3 regions of the Rhizobium sp. 57MFTsu3.2 genome follow, and region 1 is predicted to be linked to each of the others. Evidence: predicted binding sites of a transcription regulator. Region 1 holds the regulator's gene; each other region holds the start of a gene.
What was found. Region 1 encodes PhoB, which activates phosphate uptake and scavenging genes when phosphate is short. Its sites were predicted from a motif close to TGTCATNNANCTGTCAT; they were not measured.
Positions count from the first base shown of each region.

Region 1 (9,795 bases):
CATCAATTTCCGCCGCCGAGAAGCCCTTCAGCACCCCCTTGATCTTTTCGCGGGAACAGCTGCACCGATCGAACACCTCGCGCGGTTCGTAGACGCGAACCCCACGCTCGTGGAACAGACGATATAGCAGCCGCTCGGTGCCGACTTGCGGATCCGTCAGTTCGTCGGCGTCGATCGTGTCGACGAGCGAGCGGGCTTCCATCCAGGCATCGTCTTCCTTGTGGGTGCCGCCAGTCCTATCGCCGTCGCCGCCGTGAAGATCCGGCTGGCGCATGCGCTCCGGCGCTTCCGGCAGGAACTGGGCGACAAGACCGCCAGCCCGCCAGCGGTGGCGCGGCTTGCCCGCGTCGTCGCGATCGAAGAGTTCGGCAGCAGCAAGACGCACCCGCGTCGGGATCTGCTCAGACTGGCGGAAATAGGTGCCGGCAATCTCTTCAAGGGTCGCACCGTCGAGCGCAACGATACCCTGGTAGGGTTGGGAAAACTTGCCCTGATCGATCGTAAAGGCCAGCATGCCCTTGCCGAGAAGCTGTTCGGGCTCGATCTGCCCTGCCGCAACGGCCCTGTCGAGGAGGCCCTGGTTGAAGCGGGCGTAGGCACGCACGTTCTCAGGCGTCGAGAAATCGCAAACAAGCAGGTCCACCGGGCCGTCGCCCTTGGTCTGGACCGTGAACTTGCCTTCAAATTTCAGCGACGTGCCGAGCAGCACCGTCAGCACAACGACTTCGGCAAGAAGCCGCGCGACGGGCGCAGGATAGCGATGGCGCTCGAGGATCGCGTCCAGCATCGGCCCGAGCTGGACGGCGCGACCGCGCACATCCAGTCCCTCAACCTGAAACGGAACGACATGATCATCGCCGGCGAAATTGAATTCGCCGAGGGTGGCTGCAGGTTCTGCCATGGTCTTCTCCTAGTCTGAGAGCGGCAGACAAGGGTGTCCATCCGCTCGCACGGCCACCGGGCCTTCCGGCCAAACGTGGCGTCCAGTATGGTTCAGATCGCGCCCAGGCACCAAGCAAGAATCGACTTCTGCGCATGAAGACGGTTTTCCGCTTCATCGAAGACCACGGATTGCGGGCCGTCGATCACCTCGTCCGTAACTTCCTCACCACGATGGGCGGGCAGGCAATGCATGAACAATGCATCCTTGTCGGCCTGCGCCATCAAAGCCGAATTGACCTGATAAGGCTGGAATACGTTGTGACCACGGGCCCGATGTTCCTGATTCATGGAGACCCAGGTATCGGTCACCACACAATCGACGCCGGCGACCGCACGGTCTGCATCATGGTAAAGCATGATTTCGGCGCCCTCATTGCGGGCCCAGTTCAGATAGTGATCCTTTGGCTCGGAACCAAGGGGCACCGCCATATTCATGCGGTAGCCAAAACGCGCGGCTCCTTCGACCAACGAATGCAGCACGTTGTTGCCGTCGCCGGTCCAGGCGATCGTCTTGCCCTTGATCGGGCCGCGGTGCTCTTCGAAGGTCATGACATCAGCCATGATCTGGCAGGGGTGCGTATCATCCGTCAATGCGTTGATGACAGGAACGGTTGCATGCTCGGCGAGCTCCAGCATGCGGGCATGATCAGTCGTGCGGATCATGATCGCGTCGACATAGCGCGACAGCACCTTGGCCGTGTCACCGATCGTCTCGGCGCGGCCAAGCTGCATTTCTGTGCCCGACAGGAACAGCGTCTCGCCCCCGAGCTGGCGCATGCCGACGTCGAAGGACACGCGGGTGCGCGTCGAGGGCTTTTCGAAGATCATCGCCAGCATCTTGCCTGATAGCGGCTTGTCGCCCTGCCCGGCCTTGAAGGCCTGTTTGCGCGAGATTGCGTCATCCATGATGAGCCGTAGGTCGGATGCCGCGACGGCGGAGAGATCGAGGAAGTGTTTGGGGGAAGCCATTATCGTTACCTATCACGCCCGCCTTCCGACAGGCACTATTCATTAAGCCGTCTTCTTGACCTTCGCAGCGCGCACGCTTTCGGCGGCGCGTTCGAGGCGGGCAAGGCCCTCGCGGGCTTCGTCAGCAGTGACGACCAGAGGCGGCAGAAGACGAATGACATTGTCGCCAGCGGGTACGCCGAGCAGATGGGCGTCACGGATCGCCTGCAGCAGTTCGGAGGACGGCACGGCGGCCTTGACGCCGAGCAGCAGCCCCTCGCCCTTGATATCCTCGATGATATCAGGATAGCGATCCTTGAGCGAGGCCAGCCCTTGGCGGAATACCAGCGAGACGTCACGCACCTGCTGCAGGAAGCCCTCCGCGAGGATCACGTCGAGCACGGCACTGCCAACTGCCATGGCGAGCGGATTGCCGCCATAAGTGGAGCCATGCGTGCCGGCCTTCATGCCGGAAGCGGCCTCTGCCGTGGCAAGGCAGGCTCCGAGCGGGAAGCCGCCGCCGATGCCCTTGGCAACCGCCATGATATCGGGGGTAGCGCCTGACCACTCATGCGCAAAGAGCTTGCCCGTGCGGCCCATGCCGGTCTGCACTTCATCGAAAATCAGCAGCAGACCATGCTCGTCGCAGATCGCGCGAAGTGCCTTCAGGAACTCGTTCGTCGCCGGGCGGACGCCGCCTTCCCCCTGAATAGGTTCGATGAGGATCGCGGCCGTTTCATTTGTGATGGCGCTGCGGACTGCATCGAGATCACCGAACGGCACCTGATCGAAGCCGGGCGCCTTGGGACCGAAGCCTTCGAGGTATTTCTCCTGGCCACCGGCGGCAATCGTCGCCAGCGTACGGCCATGGAAGGCGCCTTCAAAGGTGATAATATGGAACCGCTCGGGATGGCCCTTGGAAAACTGATAGCGGCGCGCGGTCTTGATCGCGCATTCCAAGGCTTCCGCGCCGGAGTTCGTGAAGAACACCTTATCGGCGAAGGTCGCATCGGTCAGCCGCTTTGCCAGTGTTTCCTGACCCGGGATCTCATAGATGTTGGACAGATGCCAGACCTTGTCGGCCTGCTCCTTCAGCGCGCCAACCACATGCGGATGGCTGTGGCCAACGGAGGTGACGGCAACGCCCGCGCCGAAATCAAGATATCGCTCGCCCGTTTCGCTGATCAGCCACACGCCTTCTCCTCGCTCGAACCGCAGCGGGGCACGAGAGTAGGTGTCGTAAAGCGCGGCTTCAGCCATGGCGCGATCTCCTATCAGCAATCATCAGCAGCCGGACTCCGGCTAAGGAAAGCAGGTCCGGAAAATTAAAAATGCCGCCTTTCGGCGGCGAGCAGCACTATTTACTTTTCGCACTGCAATGTCAACAAAACTGAGGTTTCGCTGCATGCGTCAAGCAGCCATCCCGAGGCGCTCGACCTATCAACAACTATGTTGCATAAATGACTCTCACGCCCAGCAAGTTGGGGAAAACTTGAAAATCGATTCCCCGAGATTCAACCGACTCTTGTCACGGAGTCGGCCTCACACTAGGTTAAAACTCAATTACTAGGCTGCATGCGGCGGAACTAGTCACCAAAATTTGAGTAAGCGTTTCTTGCCTCGGATACGTCCGTGGCAACGGTGAAGGATTCTGCCTACACCAACGCTAATAAGGCGGAGACAGGGGCATGAACTGGACAGACGAGCGCGTTGAAAAACTGAAGAAGCTGTGGTCCGAAGGCCTGAGCGCCAGCCAGATCGCAGCACAACTTGGCGGTGTAAGTCGTAACGCCGTCATTGGTAAAGTCCATCGTTTGAGTCTGCCCGGCCGTGCCAAGGCCGGCGGTTCGACGACCACCGTCAGAACCCCCAAGCGCACGACTTCGGCGCCCCGCGCCACGAACTACGCCTCGCGGATCACCACACGCACCGTTACCCGCCAACAGGGCGCGACGATGCTCAAGGAAGAGATCGAAATCGATACGGTGGAGGAAGTCCGCTTCCGTCCGGCCGCAAATGTAATCGTTCCGATTTCTCGCCGCCTTGGCCTCACCGAGCTCACCGAGCGCACCTGCAAGTGGCCGGTCGGCGATCCGCTCAATGACGACTTCCACTTCTGCGGTTGCGAGTCCCCGGACTCTTCCCCGTATTGCACGTATCATCAGCGCATGGCCTACCAGCCGGTCAACGAGCGCCGCAAGGCCGCTAACCGGGTCGCCTGACCCGGAAGCCGGATAAGGAATAAAGAAAACGGGCCCTCGCGGGCCCGTTTTTCGTTGTAAGGGAAAGACCTCTCAGGCTCTCGCCTGAAAGGATCAGGCTTCCATCGAATAGCCGGCACCGCGCACGGTGCGGATGACGTCCTGCATGTTGGAAAAGTTCAAAGCCTTGCGCAGGCGGCCGACATGGACGTCAACAGTACGCTCGTCGACATAGATGTCGTGACCCCAGACGCCGTCGAGCAACTGCGAACGCGAGAAGACGCGGCCGGGCGATGCCATCAAGAACTCGAGAAGGCGGAATTCGGTCGGGCCGAGGCGGACTTCGCGGCTCTTGCGGTGAACGCGGTGCGTCTCGCGATCCAGCTCGATATCGCCGCACTTCAGCAGCGTCGAGAGCACCTCGGGCTTGGCACGACGCAGCATCGCCTTGACGCGAGCGACAAGCTCCGGCGTCGAGAACGGCTTGACGACGTAATCGTCAGCACCGGTCGAGAGGCCGCGAACCCGTTCGCTTTCCTCGCCACGGGCGGTCAGCATGATGATCGGCAGGCGCTCGGTTTCCGGCCGCATGCGCAGGCGGCGGCAGAGCTCGATGCCAGACACGCCCGGCAACATCCAATCGAGGATGAGAAGGTCCGGCGTGCGTTCCTGAAGCCGGATCTCGGCCTCGTCGCCGCGCAGGATGGTATCGACCTCAAAGCCTTCGGCCTCAAGGTTATAGCGGAGAAGCACGCTCAGCGCTTCTTCGTCTTCAACGACAGCTACTTTAGGGATCATTCGTTTCGGTCTCCTGGGGGCGCGGTCGCGGAATGACTATTCAGTGACTGCGCCGACGGTGTTGGCGGTATCGTCCTTCGGACGTTCGCCTTCCGGCTGGGCACCGGTGGCCATGTAGTAGATCGTTTCGGCAATGTTGGTGGCGTGGTCGCCGATGCGCTCGATGTTCTTGGCGCAGAACAGAAGATGCGTGCAGCTGGTGATGTTGCGCGGATCTTCCATCATGTAGGTGAGCATTTCACGGAACAGCGAGGTGTACATCGCGTCGATTTCCTCGTCGCGCTCACGGACCGATTTTGCTTTGTCGGCAGCACGGCTCGTGTAGACGTCGAGGACTTCCTTGAGTTGGACGAGGGCGAGCTCGGACAGGTGCTCGAGGCCGCGGGCGAGCTTGCGCGGCACGCCGGCGCTCTGTACGGCAATGACGCGCTTGGCAGTGTTCTTGCCCAGGTCGCCGACGCGCTCCAGGTCTGCCGCGATGCGGATGGAGCCCATGATCTCGCGAAGATCGGCCGCCATCGGCTGGCGGCGGGCGATCGTGACGATCGCCTTGTCGCCGATCTCGCGCTCCGCGTGGTCGAGGATCACATCGTCCGAGATGACCTTCTGGGCAAGAGCCGTATCGCCGTTTACGAGCGCGCGTACGGCATCCGAGACCATCTGCTCGGCCAAGCCGCCCATTTCCGAGATACGGCGGGACAGGAACTTCAAATCATCGTCGTAGGCAGAAAAGATATGTGTCGATGCCATAGGGCTCATCCTTGAATATCGTAAGTGCTACCGAGACGGCCGATCAACCGAAGCGGCCCATGATGTAGTCCTGGGTGCGCGGATCGTCCGGGTTGGTGAACATCTTGTCGGTGTCATTCTCCTCGACGAGGTTGCCAAGGTGGAACATGGCTGTGCGCTGCGAAACACGGGCGGCCTGCTGCATCGAGTGCGTCACGATGACAATCGTGTAGTTCTCGCGGAGCTCGTGGATGAGCTCCTCGACCTTGGCCGTTGCAATCGGATCGAGTGCCGAGCATGGCTCGTCCATCAGGATGACTTCGGGGCTGACGGCGACGGCGCGGGCGATGCAGAGGCGCTGCTGCTGACCACCGGAAAGACCGGTGCCGGCTTCGTGAACGCGATCCTTCACCTCATTCCAGAGGCCGGCGCGCTGCAGGCTGTGTTCGACGATCTGGTCCATGTCGGCCTTCGACTTGGCGAGCCCATGGATACGCGGACCGTAGGCGACGTTTTCGTAGATCGTCTTCGGGAACGGGTTGGGCTTCTGGAACACCATGCCTACACGCGCGCGAAGCTCCACAACGTCGATATCCGGATCGTAGATATCTTCGCCATCGAGCGTGATCTTGCCAGTGACGCGGCAACCGTCGATCGTGTCGTTCATGCGGTTCAGGCTGCGCAGGAAGGTGGACTTGCCGCAACCGGATGGGCCAATCAGGGCGGTCACCGTGTTTTCACGGATGTTCAGCTTCACGTCGAACAGCGCGCGCTTCTCGCCGTAGTAAACGGAGACGTCCTGGCCGATCATCTTGTAGGGAATGGTGTTCATCTTCTGATCAACCGCTTTCTCAACTGCTGCTTCCGTCAACATGTTCATAATGTTTACTCCGTTTACCAGCGGCGCTCAAAGCGACGACGCAAGAGGATGGCTCCGAGGTTCATGAGGATCAGGAATAGGAGCAGGACGATAATGGCGCCGGAGGTCCGCTCGACGAAGGCGCGTTCGGCTTCATTGGCCCACATGTAGACCTGCACCGGCAGGGCCGTCGAAGGCTCCATGGGCGTCGCCGGAGCATTCGCGACGAAAGCGACCATGCCGATCAAAAGCAGCGGCGCCGTCTCCCCGAGCGCGTGCGCCAGACCGATAATCGTGCCGGTCAGGATACCGGGCATCGCAAGCGGCAGGACGTGGTGGAAGACCATCTGCATCTTGGAGGCGCCGAGGCCGAGCGCGGCCGAGCGGATCGATGGCGGGACGGCGCGAAGCGCTGCGCGGGTCGCGATGATGATCGTGGGCAAGGTCATCAGGGTCAGTACCAGGCCACCAACCAGCGACGCTGAACGCGGCAGGCCGGCGAAGTTGATGAAAACAGCAAGACCGAGCAGACCGTAGACGATGGAGGGAACCGCCGCGAGGTTGTTGATGTTGACCTCGATCAGGTCCGTCAGCTTGTTCTTCGGTGCAAATTCCTCGAGGTAAATCGAAGCGGCAACGCCGATCGGCAGGGAAAGGACGAGCACGATCAACATCAGATAAAGCGAGCCAACCAGGGCGACACCAAGACCGGCGGCCTCGGGACGGCTGGAGTTGCCGTTGACGAAGAGCCCGGTGTTGAATTTCTTGTGCAGCGCACCGGTTTCCGCCAGCTGGTTCATCCAGCCAACCTGCCTGTCGTTCACCTTGCGGTTCTTCTCGTCGACCTTGAGGTCAATCTGACCCTTGTTGGCGGAGTCAACGTTGGCGTCTGCAAGCAGGGTGATGTTGACTGTCCTGCCGATGAGCGACGGATCGGCAACGACCATGTCGCGCAGCTGGATCGGCGCGCCCTTGGAGATCATAGCGGTCGCGTCACGCACCTCGGGACGGCTCGATGCATTGAGGTTCAGCGTCTTGACCATCGCGTCGCGGATGAGAACCGAATAGTTGGCCGCGATCAGCACGGACGGATCCGTTGCGCGCTTGTTGTTCGGGTCGATGGTTTTCTCGCTGAACTCGATCGGCAGCGTGATCGCCGTCTGCAGGAAGGCCGTGTAGCCCTTGCTGACGACGCTCGTCAGCAAAACCGCCAGGAAGATCAAGCCAAAAGAGATCGCAGCGATGCCATAGATGCGGAACCGGCGCTCGGCGGCATAGCGGCGCTTGAGGCCGATGTCGCGACGTTCAGGCGCCTTCGAAACGACAACGCCCTGACCCGGAGAAACAATATCCGTCATTCGTACTGCTCCCGGTATTTGCGCACGATATAGAGCGCGTAGATGTTGAGGCAAAGCGTGATGAAGAACAGCGTGATACCAAGCGCGAAGGCAACCAGCGTCTGCGGCGAGGTGAACTCCAGATCACCAGTGAGCTGATTGACTATCTTGACAGTGACTGTCGTCATTGGCTCGAACGGGTTGATCTGGATGCGCGCTGCGACACCCGCCGCCAGCACCACGATCATGGTTTCGCCGATGGCGCGCGATGCAGTCATCAGAAGCGCGCCGACGATGCCGGGCAGCGCCGCGGGAAGCACCACCTTCTTGATTGTCTCCGAACGCGTCGCACCGAGACCGAGCGAACCATCGCGGAGCGCACGCGGCACAGCGGTGATGATATCGTCGGAGAGCGACGAAACGTATGGGATCAGCATGATGCCCATGACGATACCCGCTGTCAGAACGCTCTGCGCCTGAATAAAGTTCGCATAATTGCCGGTAAGGAGGCCGTTTACCTGCGAAGACAGGTCGCGGAGGAAGGGGCCGACCGTGACGAGGGCGAAAAAGCCGTAAACAATCGTCGGAATACCAGCGAGCACTTCGAGCAGCGGCTTTGCGATCGATCGCACCGCGGGGGCCGCGTATTCCGCCATGTAGATCGCCGCGAACAGGCCGACAGGCACCGCCACCAGCATCGCAACGAAGCCGATGTAGAGCGTGCCTAGCAGCAGCGGTATCAGGCCGAATTGCCCGAAGGACGAGCCGCCGGCACCGGCAAAGCGCGGATCCCAGACCGTACCGAAGAAGAAGTCTGCAGCAGGAACGACCGCGAAGAAATGCGCGGCTTCCGTCAGCATTGACAGAACGATACCGATCGTCGTCAGGATGGCGATCGAGGACGCCAGGAGCAGGCCCCAAAGCATGACACGTTCGACGCGGTTGCGTGCACGGAATCGCGGAGCGACTTCACGAAGCGCATAGAATGCGCCGGCAACGGCAAGGATGAGGACGACCGCCGTCATGACGAGGCGGCTGGAAGCCGATTCTTCGTTCAGCTTTTGCGCTGCGTCGATCATGTATGGCTGCGGCTGGCCGGCCAGCGGAACGCCCTTTGCAGCAAGCTTTGCCTGGAGGCCAGCCGGATCGCTGGCAGCACCGCTGATCTCCTCTGGGGTGAGGAGCGGCAAGCCGCGCGCAATCGCGCTGACCATCCCGTAATTCAGGTTCTGCTGCGCGGCCGGCTGCGCCTTGACGTCATCCGGGAAAGTGCCACGGACGGAAGACTCAATGATCGAAGGGCTGATCGCCAGCCAGGCGCACAGCACGATAAGTGCCGGCAGCACCGCCCAGATGGCGGCATAGGCGCCGTAGTAGCCCGGTCGCGAATGCAGCGCGGAGGACTTGCCCCCGGCAAGTGCCGTAGCACGGCTGCGCGCTGCGATGAAAGCAACGGCGCCAAGCACCACGAGACACAAGAGTATGATGGATGTACCCATTCGTTTAGGTCCCAGGCCCTTTGACCCCAAAAGCGGAAACGGCAGGCGGACCGATCCGGTTCTCAAACTTGCAGAAGTTCAGACCCCGTCCCGACTTGGCGGAACAAGGCAAAGCCGGCGCGATCTGGTGATCGCGCCGGCAAGGTCATTACATAGTCTTGCCGTCTTCAACGCCCTTGCGGATCGCGTCGCGCTCACCGTCCGGAGCGGCAACGAGGCCGTACTCGACGAGCGGGCTGTCCGGTCCGATCATCTGTTCGGATACGAAGAAGTTGACGTATTCCTTCAGGCCCGGGATGACGCCGAGGTGTGCCTTCTTGACGTAGAAGAACAGCGGACGGGAAACCGGGTACGTGCCGTCGGAGATGGTTTCGGTCGACGGAACGATACCGTTGACGGTCGCAACCTTCAGCTTGTCGGCGTTGTTTTCATAGAAGGAAAGGCCGAAGACGCCAACGCCGGTCTTGTTGGCAGCGATGCGT
Region 1 is NZ_JDWI01000001.1:8,165-17,959, forward strand. It holds gene AF71_RS00050 (Hsp33 family molecular chaperone) at 1-901, opposite strand, end outside; gene argF (ornithine carbamoyltransferase) at 994-1,911, opposite strand; gene AF71_RS00060 (aspartate aminotransferase family protein) at 1,954-3,150, opposite strand; gene AF71_RS00065 (GcrA family cell cycle regulator) at 3,579-4,112, shown strand; gene phoB (phosphate regulon transcriptional regulator PhoB) at 4,206-4,889, opposite strand; gene phoU (phosphate signaling complex protein PhoU) at 4,926-5,639, opposite strand; gene pstB (phosphate ABC transporter ATP-binding protein PstB) at 5,683-6,498, opposite strand; gene pstA (phosphate ABC transporter permease PstA) at 6,513-7,835, opposite strand; gene pstC (phosphate ABC transporter permease subunit PstC) at 7,832-9,313, opposite strand; gene AF71_RS00095 (substrate-binding domain-containing protein) at 9,462-9,795, opposite strand, start outside.

Region 2 (9,795 bases), on a different contig from region 1:
GATGCGCGGCCGTCAGAAGCCTTTTGACGACGTCGTCCGGTATGGCATCCGGGAGAAACTCGGAACGCACGTCGCGTCGCGTCGAAATCGCCCTGTAGACGGCGTCGCGTTCCTCGTTCGAAAAGGCTGCGGCTCCCGACAGGGAGCCTGAGTGGTCTGGTCGCATCGTCAATCCCCAACAACACAACCGCCCGCAGTCCACGCGGGTCAGTCTATGATGTCGGGCCGGTCTTCTGACTTGGCGTCATCCGACTGCCGCGCCTTCCCGGTACTGGACCAGTGGCTCTTTGCGGCAGCCGTCAGCCTTACAGCGTTGGGCACGTTTCGGTCTTTCACCGAATTCCCGATTCTCCCGCCTGCGACGGGCACCCGACGGACGCGTCTATGCCTATAAACCCTGGCCGACGCAATCCCTTAATCCGAGACGGGAAAGTAGCGCACATAGGCGAACTCATCACCTGACGGCGACCAGTTGGGCACGTTGATCGTTCCCTGCCCGCCGAAGAGATCGAAGAGCGTCGTCAGGTTTGCGCCATCCATGTCCATCAGCCGCAGGCGAACATCGAGATCGCGTGGATGGTCGAACACATCAGGATCGTAAGAAAGGATCAGAACCTTGTCGTTGTTGGGCGACGGATGGGCAAACCAGTTCCCATAGTTGTCACTGGTGACCTGCTCGAGACCGGTCCCATCGGGATGGATTCGCCAGATTTGCATGAGGCCGGTGCGGCTAGAATTGAAGTAGATCCATTGACCGTCGGCGGAATAGTCCGGCCCGTCATTGCGCCCCTCGCCGTGGGTCAGCCGCTTTTCTTCGCCGCCGTCAACGGAGATCGTGTAGATATCGAACAAATCGTTGCGGATGCCACAATAGGCGAGTTGCTTCCCGTCGGGCGACCAGCCGTGCCAATAGGATGGCCGATTTTGCGTCACCAGCCGCGGCGTACCACCTTCGGCCGGCAGCACATAAATCGTCGACTTCCCGAATTCGGTTTTGTCGGAGATGACGATCTGGCGGCCATCGGGCGAAATGCCGTGGTCGTTGTTGCAGGTCGTCGCAAAGCCGGTATCGACCTTGCCGACCTTGCTCGAACCATCAAGTGCGAGACGGTAGAGGAGTCCGTCGCCGTTCAACAGTAGATAGGTCCCATCCGGCGAAAAGTTCGGCGCCTCAACGAGTTGCGTGGTTTGCCAGACGACGCGCGCCTCGCCTGTCCTGATGTTGTAGATCTCAACGGAACTGCGCAATCTGAATCCTCCTGAGCATCGAATCCGCCAGACCTACGACGGCTCGCCACTCAGCACAAGCAAATGCGCCTGACCGAGAATCTGCTCTGGAGGTAGCTCCTGCGTGATGGGCGTTTTATCCACCGATCACAAATGCGGGAAACCTAGCGGTTCATCTAGCGTTCATGACGAAGATGTGACAGTTCGACGAAGCTTTTATGACGTCGGAGTTTTCCAGTTGATCGCGTTGGTAATGAGGTCTGCAGCGGCAGCGCGTTTTGCGTCGCTTTCCACCGATTTCGGGGGAAGCGCTCGGTCGCCCGCCCTACGCACCGCACTCAGCGTTGCTTTTTGTGCCCTGCTTGCGCTCCTTGCCACCGCCACTGTCGAGATCATTGCCCGCGATGGGTTGGCCGACGTCCGCGAATTCCTGACATCGCCTGTGCGTCCGGGGATGACGACGGTTGTGATGTTGACTGTCCTGATGCTGTCGCTCGATGCAGTCCTGGGCCGGCGGTTCATTTCGGCGCTGATCGTTCTTCCGCTTGTGATCGTCCCCGCCATCGTATCCAACCAGAAGCAGCACTACCTTTCGGACCCGCTTTATCCATCGGACGTCCTTTTCGGGCGGCAGATCATGGAACTGCTCCCTGTGATGGTGCGCGACCGCCCCTGGACGGCCGTTGCAATGCTTGTCGGCATTGTCCTTTCCGCTACCGCGATTGTCATCTTCTGGCGCTTCGCCTGGCGCAACTTCCCGAAGCTCCCAAGGGCCTCTCGCGTCCGCCGGCTTTGCGTCGGCCTGCCCGTTATCGCGGCTTTCGGGTCCTTGATGGACTATTCCCAGTATTCCTTCATCCGTGACCGCCTGCAGGTGGTTCCGATGATGTGGGACCAGAAGGAAAACTACCGGAGCAACGGCTTCATCCTCGCCTTCATCTTCAACATTCCGATGGCAGACGTGGCAGCGCCTGTCGGCTTCGGTACAGAGGCGCTCGACGCCATCCCCGGCCGCAACTACGGCTACCTCAACGGACCACGCGAAAAGCCTGACGTGATCATGCTGATGAGCGAGTCATTCTGGGATCCGACCCGCCTGAAGACGCTGAGCCTGTCGCCAGATCCTATGCCGACGATCCGTGCAGAGCAGTCCGGCTATGTCTTCTCGCCGGAGTTTGGCGGCATGACCGCCAATGTCGAATTCGAGGCGCTGACAGGTTTCTCCAACGCCTTCCTGCCATACGGCAGCATTCCCTACCAGCAATACATCCGTCGTGATGTTCCCTCGCTCGCCACGTTCTTCCGTGGCGAAGGTTACGCGGCGCGGTCGCTGCATCCGTTCAGTGGCTGGTTCTGGAATCGCAACGAGGTTTACAAGGACTTCGGCTTCGAGCAGTTCCGCTCCGAAGAAACCCTGCCTCCCATGGAAAAGCGAGGCATCTTCGCTTCGGACGAGTCGCTTATGAAGGAGATCATGAACGAGGCTGACGGCATGGATCGCCCGTTCTTCTTCTTTGGTGTCACCTTGCAGGGACATGGCCCCTACGAACCGAACCGTTACGCCCACAACACTATCGACATCAAGGGCAACCTGAACGATGCCGACCGCGCCACCCTTGGCACCTATACGCAGGGTGTCAAGGAAGCCGACGACAGCCTCAAGATGCTGATGGATTGGGCAGAAAAGCGCGACCGCGAAACGATCATCGTGCTGTGGGGCGACCACCTGCCCCCGCTCGGCAATGTCTACATGGCGACCGGCTACATGCCGGACCAGGTTGCCACCCGCAAGGCATCAGTGAGCGTCATGAAGCAGGAACACGAGACCCCGCTCGTCATCTGGTCGAACAAGAAGGGCAGCAAGAAGGATGTCGGCACCATCAGCCCCTCACTGCTTCCGTACCACCTCCTGAAGTTCGCCGGCTTCGAGCATCCCTACTACACGGGCTTCCTCGGCCGCGTGCAGAAGAAGTACAGCGTCATCGACCGATATCAGCTCATCGCCCGCGACAACGCGGCATCTCCCGATTGGGTCCTGAAGCCGAAGAACCTCGATCCCCTCGTCCGGGACTATCGATACCTCCAGCATGACATCATGTTCGGCAAGGCTCAGACGCTCGAGCGGTTCTTCCCGCAGCATGCCTGGCTCTATGCGCAAGGCGCATAGAAAAGCGGCACAAGCCCGCATTGCAATTTGAAAACATTACGGAATACTGGCGCCCGAGCGATCTAGCATTCGGAGTCGGCCATGCATAACCTATCGGACCTCATCCACCATCACTTCGACAAGCCGGCCGACGAACTCGGCGAGATCGAAAGGCGCGTTCTCGCGAAGGCGCACGAGCGGAAGATAATCTCGACCGATATCAATGCCGCTCTTCAAGCCGAATCTTCCTCCGGCCAGCGCTTGGCAGATACGATTGCGCGTGTTGGCGGCTCGTGGAGCTTTATTATTGCTTTCCTGCTCTTCCTGGTCTTCTGGTGCGTTGTAAACACCATTGTATTGCTGACGCGCGCCTTCGATCCCTATCCGTTCATTTTCCTCAATCTCGTGCTTTCGATGCTGGCGGCGATCCAGGCTCCGATCATCATGATGTCGCAAAACCGCCAGGCGGAGCGCGATCGTTTCGAGGCGGCAAAAGACTATGAGGTCAATCTCAAAGCAGAACTGGAAGTTCTATCCCTGCATCAGAAGATTGACATGCGCGTGCTCACCGAAATTGCAGCATTGCGCGAAGACATCGAGCGTTTGAACCAGCGTCTGCCCAGTTGATCGAAGGATCCGGGATCGCTTGAATTTAACTATACCAATCGATTAACGATCCGCTAACCAAGTCCCGCATTGAAACATCGACGCAAATGTTGGAGGAGCAACGGGAACCAATCCGATCCGACAATACGATACGATGCTCACTGGCCGACTGCATACACGCGACGAAATCCTTCATCACCCTCTGTTTCTGTCGATCGAACGCCAGATCGCACTCCACCTTATCGGCATTCACAAGCGCGCTCCTCGCCTTGCCCGCCTCGCCGCCTCGCACCAAAAGTGGCTAATGACGCAAACGCTGTTTGCCATGCATGCCGGACGAGACCGAGGCAACCCACGTTCGGGGCTCACGGCCGGCCGCATGATGCAGGTGGCCAAAGAGTTCGATCTCGCCAGTAAGAATACGGCTGCGTCGTTCCTTGCAGAACTGATTGCCTATAAGTTCCTGCGGGATGCTGCCGATGAAACGCCCGACCGGCGCCTGCGTCGCCTCGAGACGACCGAGGCGAGCGAGGAGGCCATGGCCTCCTGGTTCCAGGGCCATATGGCCTGCCTCGATCAACTCGACGGCGGCAATCGCGCGAGCCTGACCGCTGACACCCCGCGGCTCTTCCTTCTCGCACAGCCGCGAGCTGCGCGTGCCCTTATCCAGGATCCGGTCTGGAAGGAACCCCGGAGCAGCATCGGGCATTTCCTCTGGTCGGATGTCGGCGGCCTCGTGCTGCACGATCTGATCAGCCGCCTGCCGGACGACGCGCGGGAGCATGATCGCACTCTGCTGAAAGGCGTGACGATCAGCGAAATCGCGAGCGACTTCGGCACCTCCCTCACCAACTTGAAACGGATGTTCAAGAAAGCAGAAACGGACGGCATGCTCGGCTGGGAAAACCCGCGCAACCGTGGCACGCTATGGCTTTCCAAGACATTCATCGAGGACTATTTCCACTGGCAATCCGCAAAGTTTGCCGAATTGGACAGCGCTATCCACTGGGCGGCCGGCCAAATCCGCTAGAGCATTCCGCCGATGCGAACTCATACGGAGCGACGTCCGATACGGTAGTCAGAGCGCGCCACCCGCCACCATCGTATAAAACAAAAAAGCCCGGCATCAGGCGGGCTTTTTCTTCTATTTTCGATCAACCGTTGACGGCCATGCGCTTTTCGTCGCGCCCGCCCTTCATGCGCTCGGCCAGCAGGAAGGCCAGTTCGAGCGCCTGGTCAGCATTGAGACGCGGGTCGCAATGCGTGTGGTAGCGATCGTGCAGATCCTCGGCCGTGACGGCGCGGGCGCCGCCGGTGCATTCCGTCACATCCTTGCCGGTCATCTCGATGTGGATGCCGCCCGGATGCGAACCTTCTGCACGATGGATCTGGAAGAAGCTTTCGACTTCCGACAGGATCCGCTCGAACGGACGCGTCTTGTAGTTGTTCAGCGTGATCGTGTTGCCATGCATCGGATCGCACGACCAGACGACCTTGCGCCCCTCGCGCTCGACCGCGCGGATGAGACGCGGCAGATGCTCGGCAACCTTGTCGTGGCCGAAGCGGCAGATCAGCGTCAGCCGGCCCGCTTCGTTTTCCGGATTGAGAATGTCGATCAGGTTCAGAAGATCGTCCGCCTGCAGAGACGGACCGCACTTCAAGCCGATCGGATTCTTGATGCCGCGGCAGTATTCGACATGGGCATGGTCTGCCTGGCGCGTGCGGTCGCCGATCCAGATCATGTGGCCCGAAGTCGCGTACCAGTCGCCAGACGTCGAGTCGACGCGCGTCAGCGCCTCTTCATAGCCAAGCAGCAACGCTTCGTGGCTGGTGAAGAAGTCCGTCTCCCGCAGGCTCGGATTGTTTTCCGCGCTGATGCCGATCGCCTTCATGAAGTCCATGGTTTCGCTGATGCGGCCGGCAAGCTTGCGGTAGCGCTCACCCTGCGGGCTATCCTTGACGAAGCCAAGCATCCACTGATGGACGTTCTCGAGGTTCGCGTAGCCACCCATTGCGAAGGCGCGCAGCAGGTTCAGCGTAGCGGCCGACTGGCGATAGGCCATAGCCTGGCGCTCCGGGTTCGGAATACGTGATTCTTCCGTGAACTCGATGCCGTTGATGATGTCGCCACGGTAGCTCGGAAGCGACACGCCATCCTGCGTCTCGATGCCGGAAGAGCGCGGCTTGGCGAACTGCCCGGCGATGCGGCCGACCTTGACCACCGGCAGCTGTGCCCCGAAGGTCAGGACGACGGCCATCTGCAGGAACGCACGGAAGAAGTCGCGGATGTTGTCGGCGCCATGCTCGGCAAAACTCTCGGCGCAATCGCCACCCTGCAGCAGGAAACCGTTGCCTTCTGCAACGTTGGCGAGATGCTTCTTCAGCCGGCGTGCTTCACCCGCAAAGACAAGAGGCGGATAGGATGCGAGCTGGGCTTCCGTTGCTGCCAATGCGGCCTGGTCCGGATAGTCCGGAACCTGCTGGATCGGTTTTTGCCGCCAACTACTCGGTGTCCAATTCTCTGCCATCTTACTCACCTGCTCCACCATCCGGTCAGTCCGGATGTTCCGTCCTAAAAATGTTGGGCGGCTTATAACCCTTTAGTGCCATCTTGCATAGCGGCGTTCCGCTCTTCGACACTGAGGATTAAATCGGCGACCACGCGCGATATAAAGGAATTCGATGACGTATTTTCAAACAGAAAACGTACGATCAACGATCACTATACCAAGACGGTTTGTATCCAATTTAAGCTTGTCCCGGAAAAACGCCGGCAATTCTAATGAGGCGTCATACAGGCGCTCTTCCTCAACGTGATCCGCACGCCCCACATCACCAGCTGCTGGCGTCAGACATGAACACCGTCCCGAATGCGATAGCTCGGGGCATACATTGTGACGAGCTCTTCCGCGGCCGTCGGATGCACGGCCATCGTCCGGTCGAAATCGTCCTTCGTGCAGCCCGCCTTCAGCGTAATTCCAAGGATCTGGGCCATCTCACCGGCGTCGTGGCCGAGGATATGCGCGCCCACAACCTTTTGGCTGGCAGCGACCACAATCAGCTTCATGATCATCTTCTCGCCACGCCCCGACAGCGTCGCCTTCAGTGGACGAAACTGCGCACGGTAGACCTCGAGCTCCTTGTAGCGCTTGCCCGCTTCCTCCTCGGTCAGCCCTACGGTACCGATCTCGGGCTGCGAGAAGACCGCCGTTGCGATCGTCTCGTGATCGGGCTTGGTCGGATTGTCCTTGTACTCCGTCTCGATGAAGCACATTGCCTCGTGGATCGCCACCGGCGTCAACTGTATCCTGTCGGTGACATCGCCGAGCGCATAGATGTTCGGGACGTTGGTGCGAGAATAGTCGTCGACCACCACCGCTCCGCGCTCGTCGGTCTTCACACCGGCGGCTTCCAGGCCTAGGCCTTCCGTATTCGGAATGCGCCCGAGCGCCAGCATCACGACATCGGCAACCAGCGTGCCGTTCTTCAGCGTCTCGACGGAAAGACGACCGTCCTCTTTCGATACCTTCTGCAGCATATCATGGCAGAGGATGCGGATGCCCTTGGCGGTCATCGCCTCGTGCAGTCCCTGGCGGAGGTCCTGATCGAAGCGCGACAGAATCTCGGCGCCGCGATAGATCAGCGTCGTCTCGACGCCGAGGCCGTGAAAGATATTGGCAAACTCCACCGCGATATAACCGCCACCCGCAATCACAATCGCCTTCGGCAGCTCCTCCAGATGGAAGGCCTCGTTGGAGGAAATGCAGAGTTCGTTCCCAGGCAAAGCCGCGTGCGGGTTCGGGCGGCCACCGGTCGCGATCACGATGGTCTTCGCGGTCACCGTCTTGCCGGTATTGACCAACCGGACCGTATGCGCGTCGACCAATTCGGCACGTGTTTCCAGGATTTCGGCGTTGGCGCCGGCCAGTCCCTTCTTGTAGAGCCCTTCCAGTCGCGCGATCTCGTTGTCCTTCGCGGCAATCAGCTTCTTCCAGTCAAACGAGCTCTCGCCGACCGTCCAGCCGAAGCCAGCGGCATCCTCGAAATGTTCATGGAACTGAGCCGCATAGACAAAGAGCTTCTTAGGCACGCAGCCGCGGATCACGCATGTTCCGCCGTAGCGGTACTCCTCTGCGATCGCGACCTTCTTACCGAGCGAGGCTGCAACGCGAGCGCTTCGCACACCGCCTGAGCCACCGCCAATGACAAAGAGATCGTAATCGTAGGACGTCATGAGAAACTCCGGATGGAATCGGCTGGTGAGGTGAAAGTGATATAGTATCGGCGGCCGCAAAAACAAAAGCCCGGACGGTGCCGGGCTTTTGATCTGTTATTCGCGCCTTCTTACGGCTTCGGCTTTGCAGCAGCCGGTGCAGCTGGCTTCGGCGCGGCCGTCGCAGCCGGGTTCGCCGGATCGGCAGCCGGTGGCGGGGCCTTGATGACCTTCACGAGTTCAGCGCTCGTCTGTTTCTGCAGATCGCGCGAGATGCCCTGCGCCCAAATGTCGGCGGCCTTGACGGTTTCGCGCGAAGCGATCGGGCCATCCTTGAGCAGCTTCTTGCCAACCGGCGAGTTGTAGAACTCGGCGATCGCGTTGAGTTCCTCGACGGAGAATGCCTTGGCATAGGTCAGCGCGGCTTCCTTCTCGAGATCGGCGCGACGCGGTGCAAGGGCCAGTGCCTGCTTGTCGACCTCAGCGGTGATCGCATCCTGGTAGTTCGGCGAGTCCTGGATGAGATCGGCCTTCAGGCGCTCAGCCAGTCCGGGCAGGATGTTGTCGAACTGCGCGGTGGCGCCGATCGCGTCGATCGCAGCGCGGGCCGCCTTCAGCTGCTCCGGAGAGGCTTCCTGCGCATGTGCGGCAAAGCCGAATGCGACGCCTGAGAAAATAACGGTCGCAGCAGCAAAACGGCCAAGACCTGCAAATTTAATCATGAGTTTCAATGCTCCTGTTACCTGTTCGCCCGCAGCGTGCGTGCGCCTGCTGGACCTGCAATGATCGCAAGCGCCGCCATTTTTAGAAAGAGCCCGTGTTCAACGACTCCGGGTATTGAATTCAGCTCGTTTGAAAGCGCCTCTGCATCAGGAATGCGGCCAAAAGATGCATCCAGGATGTAGTGGCCGCCGTCCGTCATGAAGTCTTCGCCACCGGATTGGCGCAGCGTCAGGCTGCCGCTCAACCCAAGCTTCGAGGCCTTCTTTTCGATCGCCATGCGTGTCGATACGAGTCCGAACGGATTGACCTCAATCGGTAGCGGAAATGCGCCAAGTGTCTCGACCAGTTTGCTCTCGTCGGCAATCACGATCATGCGCTGAGATGCCGCAGCGACGATCTTCTCGCGCAGCAGTGCACCGCCGCCACCCTTGATGAGCGTGAGGTCGGAATCGACCTCATCCGCGCCATCGATCGTCAGATCGAGTTCCGGCAGTTCATCCAGTGACTTCAGCGGTACGCCGAGCTCGACGCAAAGCCTTGCCGTGCGTTCGGAGGTTGGCACGCCTTCGACCTTGAAGCCGGTTGAAACCTTCTCTGCGAGCAGCCGAACAAACTCTTCGGCAGTACTCCCGGTTCCGATTCCAAGCCGCATGCCATATTCGACATGAGCGAGTGCGGCCTCGGCGGCCTTGATCTTCATTTCGCGGGCATCCATGCGCCGCTGACTCCGAATTATTGCGTTGGATGTGCTGTTTACACGGCTCGCTTGCCAAACGAAAGCCAAAAGAGCGTAATGATTTTTGAAAAGCCGTGGGCATTTGCAACTCGTCGCCTTTGCCGGCAAATATTGCTTTTCCGGTCCTCATCACCTACTGCCGAT
Region 2 is NZ_JDWI01000003.1:161,795-171,589, reverse strand. It holds gene bluB (5,6-dimethylbenzimidazole synthase) at 1-166, opposite strand, end outside; cobalamin riboswitch at 206-388, opposite strand; gene AF71_RS04970 (PD40 domain-containing protein) at 415-1,248, opposite strand; gene AF71_RS04965 (LTA synthase family protein) at 1,466-3,394, shown strand; gene AF71_RS04960 (DUF1003 domain-containing protein) at 3,476-4,000, shown strand; gene AF71_RS04955 (hypothetical protein) at 4,134-5,009, shown strand; gene AF71_RS04950 (3-deoxy-7-phosphoheptulonate synthase class II) at 5,134-6,507, opposite strand; gene gor (glutathione-disulfide reductase) at 6,828-8,213, opposite strand; gene AF71_RS04940 (DUF2059 domain-containing protein) at 8,324-8,914, opposite strand; gene rpiA (ribose-5-phosphate isomerase RpiA) at 8,932-9,630, opposite strand.
Region 2: AF71_RS04965 (LTA synthase family protein) is a predicted target of PhoB. The motif match lies at 1,435-1,451, and genes of this name have one in related genera.

Region 3 (9,795 bases), on a different contig from region 1:
TGCCACCGGTCGTGTCGATCTCGAAAGCGCGGATATCGGTCACGAGCTGATAGTCGATCGCCAGTCCCTGCCCGGGCACGCCGACGCCGCCGAGCTTGCCTGAGTTCTCGTAGGCTTCGACGAGCTTTGCCTGGACCATGCGCGGCAGCTTGTCGCCCCATTGCGCCTTGGAAAGGTACTGTATCTGCGACGGCGCCACCCGAATGACGATCTGTTCGCTGTCGATCGCCCGCAACGCAGTTGGCTGCTGCACCAGGATCTGCCGGCCCCTGGCCGCCGGCCCACTGCCAGTCACCGACGCGGAGAGGTCGTAGGTGTCGTTCCTGGCAGCCGTCCCACAGCCTGCCAGACCCGCCAATAGCGGCAGCGTAATCGCGGTCGTCGATAGCCACGAACGACGCTGCAACAGATCCGATACGGCCATATGCGCTCCCCTAATATCCCTATTAACGCCGCGTCCGGCCGTCATATTGCTTTACGGTATCCCCACCGAAGATCAGCCGCTGCGGATTGCGGTCAAAATTGCCGATCGCATCGTTGAGGTTTTGCACGGTGGAGCGCGTGTCGTTGATGAGCGACTGCACATCGCGCAGCCCACCGCTGGAAAATTTCTGCAAGTTGTCCGCAATAGGACCGATGCGCGAATTCAGATTGTCGGCGACCTTCTTGAATGAGGTGAGCGTGTCACGCGCCTGCGCAAACAGCGACTGCGTATTGTCCGTACCGAGCAGCGCGTCCAGCTTGATCAGAATGCCGTCGACACGTGTGGAGGCCGCGTTCAGCTTGTTGGCCATCTGCGAAACATTCTGGATCGTCTGGTCGATGTCCTTCTGCCGAGCCGAAACAGTGTTCGCGACGTCCTTGATCGAAGCGACTGCGGTGCGTGCGTCCTTTGTCGCCTGCGAGATATCGTCGACGGATCCCTTGACCTTCGCCGGGTCGATCTGCGCGACCAACGTATCTACTCGATCGAGCGTCGCCTGCGCCTTCTTGCCGAGGTCGTTGTACGTAGTCGCCGTTTCCTGGAACTTCTGGATCGCTCCCTTGAAGTTTCCCGAAGCATCGGCGACGTCGCGGCTGACTTTCTCGGCATTGCTGAGAATGGTGTCGATCTTCTTCGCGTCGACGGCCTTCACGAGGGCCTCGACCGCTTCCAGCGTCGAGTCGACACGACCCGAGACCTTACGCACGGTCTCGGAGAGTTGGCCGACACTCTGCAGGAACGAGTCGATGTTGCCTGAGTTCTTGGCCAGTGCATCGGAGAAGGTCTCGGCATTCTGCAATGTCTTCGTCAGCGGCCCGCGTGCATCCGTCACAAAGCCCTGAATCTGCCCGACAGCATCGTTCGCTCTGTCAAGAATCTTGTCTGCCGTCGCCAGAAGGTTCGTGACACTCGACTGATCCGCGACGATGACCGCTCGCTTTCCGGTCTCGAGGGACTGTTGAAGGATGTTCTTTTCGCCGATCCTCCCGCCCGAAAGTTCGATATAGGCAGCACCCGTCAGACCCTGGATTTCAAGGATGGCTTTCGTCGAGGGATAGATAGGCGCGTCGACCCGCACCTCGGTGAACGCCAGTGAGAAACTGGGATCGTCGGCATCGATGGACAGCGACTTGACCGAACCGACCTGAATGCCGTTGAACCGCACCGGCGAGCCGACGCTCAAGCCGTTCGCGGAGCCGGGAATCCGGACGATCAGTTCGGCCATCGGCCCACCGCGCCCATATTCCGCCATCCAGTAAACGAAACCGAACGCCGCCGCGATAACGAGCACCGTGAAAAAGCCGACAATCGTGTAGTTCGCTTTTGTTTCCATCGTATCCGCTCACTTCCCGCGGCTATCTTGCGCCAGGCTGTCCTTGCCTGCGTGGCCACGCTGCGGCACGACCGAACGCGCCCGCTTGCCCTTGAAATAAGCCTGAACCCAAGGATCGTCGCAGGCCAGCATGTCGTCGATCGTTCCCTCGACCAATACCCGCTTCTTGCCAAGCACCGCAATCCGGTCACAGACCGAGAAGAGACTGTCGAGGTCGTGCGTGACCATGTAGACGGTCAGGCCGAGGGTGTCCCTGAGCCTTGCGATGAGCTCGTCGAACTCCGCGGCACCGATCGGGTCGAGGCCCGACGTTGGCTCGTCAAGGAAGACCAATTCCGGATCGAGCGCAAGCGCGCGTGCCAGCGCAGCACGCTTGATCATGCCGCCCGAAAGCTCCGACGGGTATTTGTCGGCGGCATCAGCCGCAAGCCCGACGAGGCGGATCTTGAGCTGCGCGAGTTCGTCCATCAGCGACTGGGGCAGGTCCAGATACTCGCGCATTGGAACCTGGATGTTCTCCCGGACGGTCAGCGACGAAAACAGCGCCCCCTGCTGGAACAGCACACCGAGCCGCATGTCGAGCGCGTTGCGCTGCGGCTCGTCCAACTCATCGAAGTCCTGACCGAGAATCTTGATCGTTCCAGAGCGCCGCGGCAGCAACCGAAGCACCGTCCGCATCAAGACCGACTTGCCCGTTCCCGACGCTCCGACAAAACCGAGAATTTCGCCGCGATAGATATCCAGATCCAGATGGTCGAGAACAACCTTCGACCCGAAAGCGACGGTCACGCCGCGCGCTGATAGCACGACATCTCGCCCCTCGTTGTTTCCGGTCTCTGTATGCTGCCCGTCCACGTACAATCCTTAGAAATTGATGGCCGCATAGAACATGGCAAAAAGCCCGTCCATGAGGATAACGACAAAGATCGCCTTCACTACCGCCGCGGTCACGTGCTGGCCAAGCGACTCGGCGCTGCCGCCTACCTTTAAGCCCTCGACCGCCGCAACGATACCGATAACCAGCGCCATGAACGGCGCCTTGATCATCCCGGACAGCACCGTCGACAGCGTGATCGCCTCATGCAGGCGGGAGACGAAGTTGGCGAAGGTGATGCCGGAATAGGCCCAGGCGACCACGGCTGCGCCGGCGAGCGAGGCAAAGTTCGCGATGACCGTCAACAGCGGCAGCGCCACCGTAAGGGCAACTAGGCGCGGGAAAATCAGCACGCCCACGGGATTGAGCCCCATGACCTTCAATGCGTCCACTTCCTCGCGCATCTTCATCGAGCCGATTTCAGCCGTGATGGCGCTGCCCGAGCGGCCGGCAATCATGATGGCGGTGAGAAGCACACCGATTTCGCGAAGCTGCAGGATACCGACGAGATCGACGACGAAGACTTCGGCGCCAAAATAGCGGAGCTGAAAGGCGCCCTGCTGCGCGATGATCGCACCAATCAGAAACGACATCAGCAATATGATCGGCACCGCGCGCACGCCCATGTGGTCGATCTGGTTGACGATCGACGCCGGCGATACGCCGCTGCCTCGCCCGAATTTCATTTGCGCGCCGCGGACAGCGGAGCCGAGGATATACATCGCGGCCGCGAGGTTGTTCCAGAGCTCGGAGGTGATCTTGCCGATCGGTGCGAAGATCCGCTCCGGCCAGCTTGCGCTTGGCTGCGGCTCCTGCTCGGGCTGCGGCGGTTCCTCGGAAAACTCCGCGATCATCTCGTCGATATGGGTGTTACTGCCTTCGAAGCGCACGGTCCCACCGGCGCCTTCCACCTGCTTCTTCAGCCGGCAGAGCAGCCAGACGCCCGCAGTGTCGATATCGGTCACGCCTGATAGGTCGAGTGTCACCTCGCCGCTTCGGCCGGCGGTAAGCTTGTCGAAGTCACGCAAAACGAGATGCAGGTTGGCGCTTCGCCAGTTCCCTTCGATATGAACGAACTGACCCGCGCCATGGCTCTGGTCGTCCACATGCAGTGAGGCGGCGTTACGGGTTTCGGACTTCAAAACGCTTGTGTCTTTCAAGGCTTACGGCGACATTGCCGACTCGCGAACTAACGGTTCGCCGCTTCGGATCAATATACCCAAGCCGCACCAAATTTCCATGCGCGCAGGATTGCAAATATGCCACGGTCACTTCAAATTCAGACGGATTCCTTCCCCATAGCGGGCACATTCTCGATCTCGCGCGGCGCCAAAACGTCGGCAGACGTGATCCTCTGCATAATCCGGGAAAACGGGTTTGCCGGCCGAGGCGAATGCGTTCCCTATCGCCGTTATGGCGAGACCATGGAAAGCGTGGCAGCACAGATCGAAGCGGCAAAGCCGTTGATTGAAGCCGGCCTGACGCGAAAGGAACTTCAGCGAGCTATGCCTCCCGGCGCCGCGCGCAATGTCGTTGACTGCGCCCTCTGGGATCTGGAAGCCAAGAGTTCGGGCGAAACCGTGATCATGGCGCTTGGCCTGGCGCAGCCGCAGCCGCTGACGACCGCCTTCACGATCTCGCTCGGCGAACCTGACGTCATGGCTGCACAGGCGCGCGCAAACGCCGATCGGGCCCTCCTGAAGGTCAAGGTCGGCACCGGCGATGACGAAAGCCGTATCCGCGCGGTTCGCGAGGCAGCGCCCAATGCGGCGATCATCCTCGATGCCAATGAGGGCTGGCCTGACGAAACGCTTGAGCATCATCTGTGCATCGCTGCCGAGATGGGCGTCGCCTTGGTCGAACAGCCGCTGCCGGCCGGCAAGGATGAATTTCTGGCGGAGATCCGTCGTCCCGTCCTCGTTTGCGCGGATGAAAGCGTCCACCATACCGGGGACCTCGCCAGCCTTCGCGACCGCTACGACGCGATCAATATCAAGCTCGACAAAACGGGTGGCCTCACGGAGGCGCTTGTGATGAAGAAAGAGGCGCAACGCCTTGATTTCAAGATCATGGTCGGCTGCATGGTCGGCACGTCGCTGGCAATGGCGCCAGCCGTGCTGCTGGCCCAGGACGCCGAGTTCGTCGACCTCGATGGACCGCTGCTGCTTGCTCGCGACCGCGAACCGGGACTGCGTTATACGGCCTCTCTCGTTTTCCCGCCGGAAACGACGCTCTGGGGCTGAAGATAGTAAGCCGCGATAACCAGCCCGAGACCGGTCAGGGCGACGAGTGCCATCACGTAGTAGCTTGCGAGGCCGAGCCAAGCGTAGATGTAACCGGAGGCGATGGTCATCAGCCCCATGAACATGCCGTTGTAGAAGAAATACGCGCCCTGCGCCGACGATTCCTGCGTCTCCTGCACCGAGGCGACGATACGTGTCTGCACGCCCGTATGCACGAACGCATAGGTGCAGGAATGCATGCACTGAAGCAGGAAGAAGCCCCAGAACCCCCAATGCATCGGGAACAGAATCCAGCGACACACGCTGACCGCCGCCCCGAACCGGATTAGCGTCCAGGCGCTGAACCGGCGGTTCAGCCGGCGGGAAAGAAAGAAGACGGTCACTTCGGCCGCAACGCCAGCACTCCACAAAACGGCGATCTCGGTGCCGGAAAAGCCGAGTTCTCGCCAGTAGAGGGATGCGAAGGCCTGCAGCACCGCGTGGCTCGACTGCTGGATTGCGACCCCGATCAGCAACGCCAACAAATGGGGCTGGCGCAGAGAACTCCCCGTTGCAGCCGAGATATCGACAGGTATCCCGCGCCTGCGCGTCGGGCCGATCCGGGGACAATAGATAGCCATCACAACAGTCATAACAAAGCCAAAGGTCATGACCGGCAACACCATCTCGCCACCCCAATGCCCGATCAGCTGCCCGCCGATCAGAGTGGAGACGATGAACGCTACCGACCCCCATACCCGCATGGAGCCGTAATCCAGACCCCAGCGCCGCACTCCGGAGATCACGATCGATTCGACAACCGGGACATAACAGGCAAAGGTCGCTCCCTGGATCGTGTAGACGATCAGCACCGGCCAGAATGTGTTCGTCCAGTAGAGCGCGATGGCTGTCAGCAGCGACAGGACTCCGGAAAACAGCAGCACATCCGCTCGCTCCCTCATCCGGTCGGCATACATCGCCACGATCGGGGCGACGAGCACGCGCACGACCATCGGCACCGCGAGGATGACGCCGATCTCGTGGTCGTTGAATTCGTGCTGTGCAAGCCACATCGGAAAGAAGGGCAACACAACGCCATTGACGAGCAGGGGCGCGCAGTAAGACAGGGCACTGAGAAGCCGAAAGCGCGGCGGGGCGCCCTCGCCTGTCTGAGGGTTTTGAGCGGGAATCATTAGGTGGACCTGCAGGAAACTGAACGCTGCCTATCACGTCAACCTAAGGGCGACTATGGCAAGAAATTGCCCGATTGAAACGTTTAAAAAAATAAATAGGGCCTGTCGCAAAGACACAACGGGCTAAACTGATGCATTGAATTGCTGGCTTGGGAGATTGCGCCTAAGCGGCTTGCGGGGCGACGTCCTTTTCGCGATGCCCGATCGCCATCGGGACCGCCTGCGTACCGCTCATGGAACGCCATTCGATCAATTCAAAGGCGCCGTCTTGATGCTCGGCGATCGCCGTACAGCTTTCGACCCAGTCTCCAGTGTTGATGTAACGGATCCCGTCCATGTCTTCCATGACAGCGTGATGAATGTGGCCACAAATCACGCCGTCCGCACCGTGCTTACGGGCTTCGTCGGCAACGACGCGCTGGAACTCGCCTATGAAGTTGACTGCATGCTTCACCTGAAGCTTGGCCCATGCGGAAAACGACCAGTACGGCATCCCCATCCGGCGACGGATTGCTGCTAGGCCAATATTGATTATGATCGCCATGTCGTATGCCCAGTCGCCGAGATAGGCGAGCAGGCGGGCGTTGCGCACCACGACGTCGAACTCGTCGCCATGCAGCACGAGGTACTTCTTGCCGTCGGCCGCTTCGTGCATGATGCGCTCGGCAACCTCGATGCCACCGAAATGGGTGCCTGGAAAGTCACGAAGGAATTCGTCGTGATTGCCGGGGATATAAACCACCCGCGTGCCCTTGCGCGCCTTGCGCAGCAGCTTCTGGACCACGTCGTTGCAATCCTGCGGCCAGTACCAGCTGCGCTTCAGTCGCCAGCCATCGATGATATCGCCGACGAGGACGATGGTATCGGCCTCGTGATGCTTGAGAAAATCCAACAGGAAGTCCACCTTCGCGGCCTTGGAGCCGAGATGCACATCGGAAATGAAAAGCGTACGGAAGTGCCGCGTATCCATATTGTCCCTCACAAGCATCCTGCTCGTGTCCCATGGTTCACCTGACCTTCCAAAACCAGAGTCGTGTTTCAGGAAGATGACATCCGGTTGTCACGCCCGATTTTCCCGGTCTCTACAGACCTGCGCTCCCGTCACGGCAGATTTGCGCTGTTTTCGCATTTCGAACGGAAATTCCGACTGTTCGACCATCCCGTTTAATGTATTGAAGGCAGTTCAAAGACAGCATGCGGCAGCCGGAGGCGATGATGGATCATCACGAAAAGTCCAAGACGGAAAAGAATTTGGCAGGTGGAAGCCTCGACGAGCAAGCGCTCTACTTCCATCGCTATCCGCGTCCGGGCAAGCTTGAAATCCAGGCAATCAAGCCGCTCGGCAACCAGCGCGACCTGGCGCTGGCCTATTCCCCCGGCGTCGCAGCACCCTGTCTCGCCATCCGCGACAATCCCGAGACGGCCGCCGACTATACCTCGCGCGCAAATCTCGTAGCGGTCATTTCCAACGGTACGGCCGTTCTCGGCCTCGGCAATATCGGTCCGCTGGCATCAAAGCCGGTCATGGAGGGTAAGGCCGTCCTCTTCAAGAAGTTTGCCAACATCGATGTCTTCGATATCGAGGTCGATGCAACGAGTGTCGATCAGATGGTCTCGACCGTCGCTTCGCTCGAGCCGACCTTCGGCGGCATCAATCTCGAGGACATCAAGGCGCCGGAATGTTTCGAGATCGAGCGCCGTCTCCGCGAGACCATGAAGATCCCGGTTTTCCATGACGACCAGCATGGCACGGCCATCATCGTCGCTGCGGCGATCCTCAATGGCCTGGAACTGGCCAACAAGAAGATCGACGAGGTCAAGATCGTCGCTTCGGGCGCGGGTGCCGCTGCCCTCGCCTGCCTCAACCTCCTCGTCACGCTGGGCGCCAAACGCGAGAATATCTGGGTCCACGACATCGAAGGCCTGGTCTACGAAGGCCGTACAGAGTTGATGGACGAGTGGAAGAGCGTCTACTCCCAAAAGAGCGACACGCGCACGCTTGCGGAAAACATCGGTGGCGCCGACGTATTCCTTGGCTTGTCTGCCGCCGGCGTGCTGAAGCCGGAACTGCTGGCGCAGATGGCCGAAAACCCGCTGATCATGGCGCTCGCCAATCCGACGCCGGAGATCATGCCCGATCTCGCCCGCGCTGCCCGCCCCGATGCAATGATCTGCACCGGTCGCTCCGACTTCCCGAACCAGGTGAACAATGTTCTTTGCTTCCCCTACATCTTCCGGGGTGCTTTGGATTGCGGCGCGGTCACCATCAACGAAGAAATGAAGATGGCTGCCGTGCGCGCCATCGCGGCACTTGCGCGCGAGGAGCCGTCCGACGTCGCCGCCCGCGCCTATTCGGGTGAAACGCCGGTCTTCGGCCCGAACTACCTGATCCCTTCGCCCTTCGACCCGCGCCTGATCCTGCGGATCGCCCCGGCGGTCGCGAGGGCTGCCGCCGAAAGCGGTGTCGCCTTGCGTCCGATCACAGATTTCGACGCCTATCTCGACCAGCTCAACCGTTTCGTCTTCCGTTCCGGCTTCATCATGAAACCGATCTTTGCTGCGGCGAAGAATGCCGAGCGCAAGAGGGTCATCTTCTCGGAAGGTGAGGATGAACGCGTGCTGCGCGCCGCGCAGGTGCTGCTGGAAGAAGGCATTGCCGAACCGATCCTGATCGGCCGCCCGCAGGTCATCGAAACGCGCCTCCAGCGCTACGGCCTGCGCATCCGCCCGCTTTCGGATTTCGACGTCATCAACCCGGAAGACGATCCGCGCTTCCGCGAATATGTCGATCTCTACTTCTCGCTGGTCGGGCGTCGCGGCGTCATTCCGGAGGCCGCCCGCACGATCGTTCGTACCAACACGACCGTCATCGGCGCGCTGGCGCTGAAGCGCGGCGAAGCCGACGCTCTGATCTGCGGCCTGGAAGGCCGTTACGAGAAGCATCTGCGCGACGTTCGCCAGATCATCGGCAAGCGGCATGACGTCTGCGACTTCTCGGCACTCAGCCTGCTGATCTCGCAGCGCGGAGCCACGTTCTTCACGGACACCTACGTCACCTTCAATCCGACTGCGGAAGAAATCGCCGAGTCCGCGGTTCTCGCCGCCGAGGAAATCAAGCGCTTCGGCATTACGCCGCGCGTGGCCCTCGTTTCCCACTCGAATTTCGGCTCGCGTGAATCCGAGAGCGCGACGAAGATGCGTGCTGCTCTCAAGCTCGTTCGCGAAGCAGCCCCGGAGCTTGAAGTCGACGGCGAGATGCATGGCGAGAGCGCGATCTCCGACGCCCTGCGCAAGCGCGTCATGCCCGACACGACCCTGCATGACGAAGCGAACCTGCTGGTCTTCCCGAACCTGGATTCGGCGAATATCACCCTCGGCGTCGTGAAATCGATGATCGACGGCTTGCATGTAGGGCCGATCCTGCTGGGCGCTGCGCTGCCGGCGCACATCCTGGCGCCCTCGGTGACCTCCCGCGGTGTCGTCAACATGGCTGCCCTCGCCGTCGTCGAGGCTTCACAGCCGGCGTGATTTGCGGCCGATCGAGAAAATGCGCTAAGATTCCGACTGCAGCCTGTTAAGACAAACGGGCTAGCAATGGAGGCGCGGCGGGACGCCGCGCCTTACGACCTGCTCACCGATGGGACGATGCCTTGAACCGCTGGATTCTGTCATTCGCATCCGCACTTGTG
Region 3 is NZ_JDWI01000003.1:173,167-182,961, reverse strand. It holds gene AF71_RS05020 (ABC-type transport auxiliary lipoprotein family protein) at 1-424, opposite strand, end outside; gene AF71_RS05015 (MlaD family protein) at 447-1,817, opposite strand; gene AF71_RS05010 (ABC transporter ATP-binding protein) at 1,827-2,672, opposite strand; gene AF71_RS05005 (MlaE family lipid ABC transporter permease subunit) at 2,682-3,851, opposite strand; gene dgcA (N-acetyl-D-Glu racemase DgcA) at 3,951-4,934, shown strand; gene AF71_RS04995 (MFS transporter) at 4,886-6,106, opposite strand; gene AF71_RS04990 (UDP-2,3-diacylglucosamine diphosphatase) at 6,270-7,094, opposite strand; gene AF71_RS04985 (NADP-dependent malic enzyme) at 7,322-9,634, shown strand; gene AF71_RS04980 (DUF2865 domain-containing protein) at 9,757-9,795, shown strand, end outside.
Region 3: AF71_RS04990 (UDP-2,3-diacylglucosamine diphosphatase) is a predicted target of PhoB. The motif match lies at 7,154-7,170, and genes of this name have one in related genera.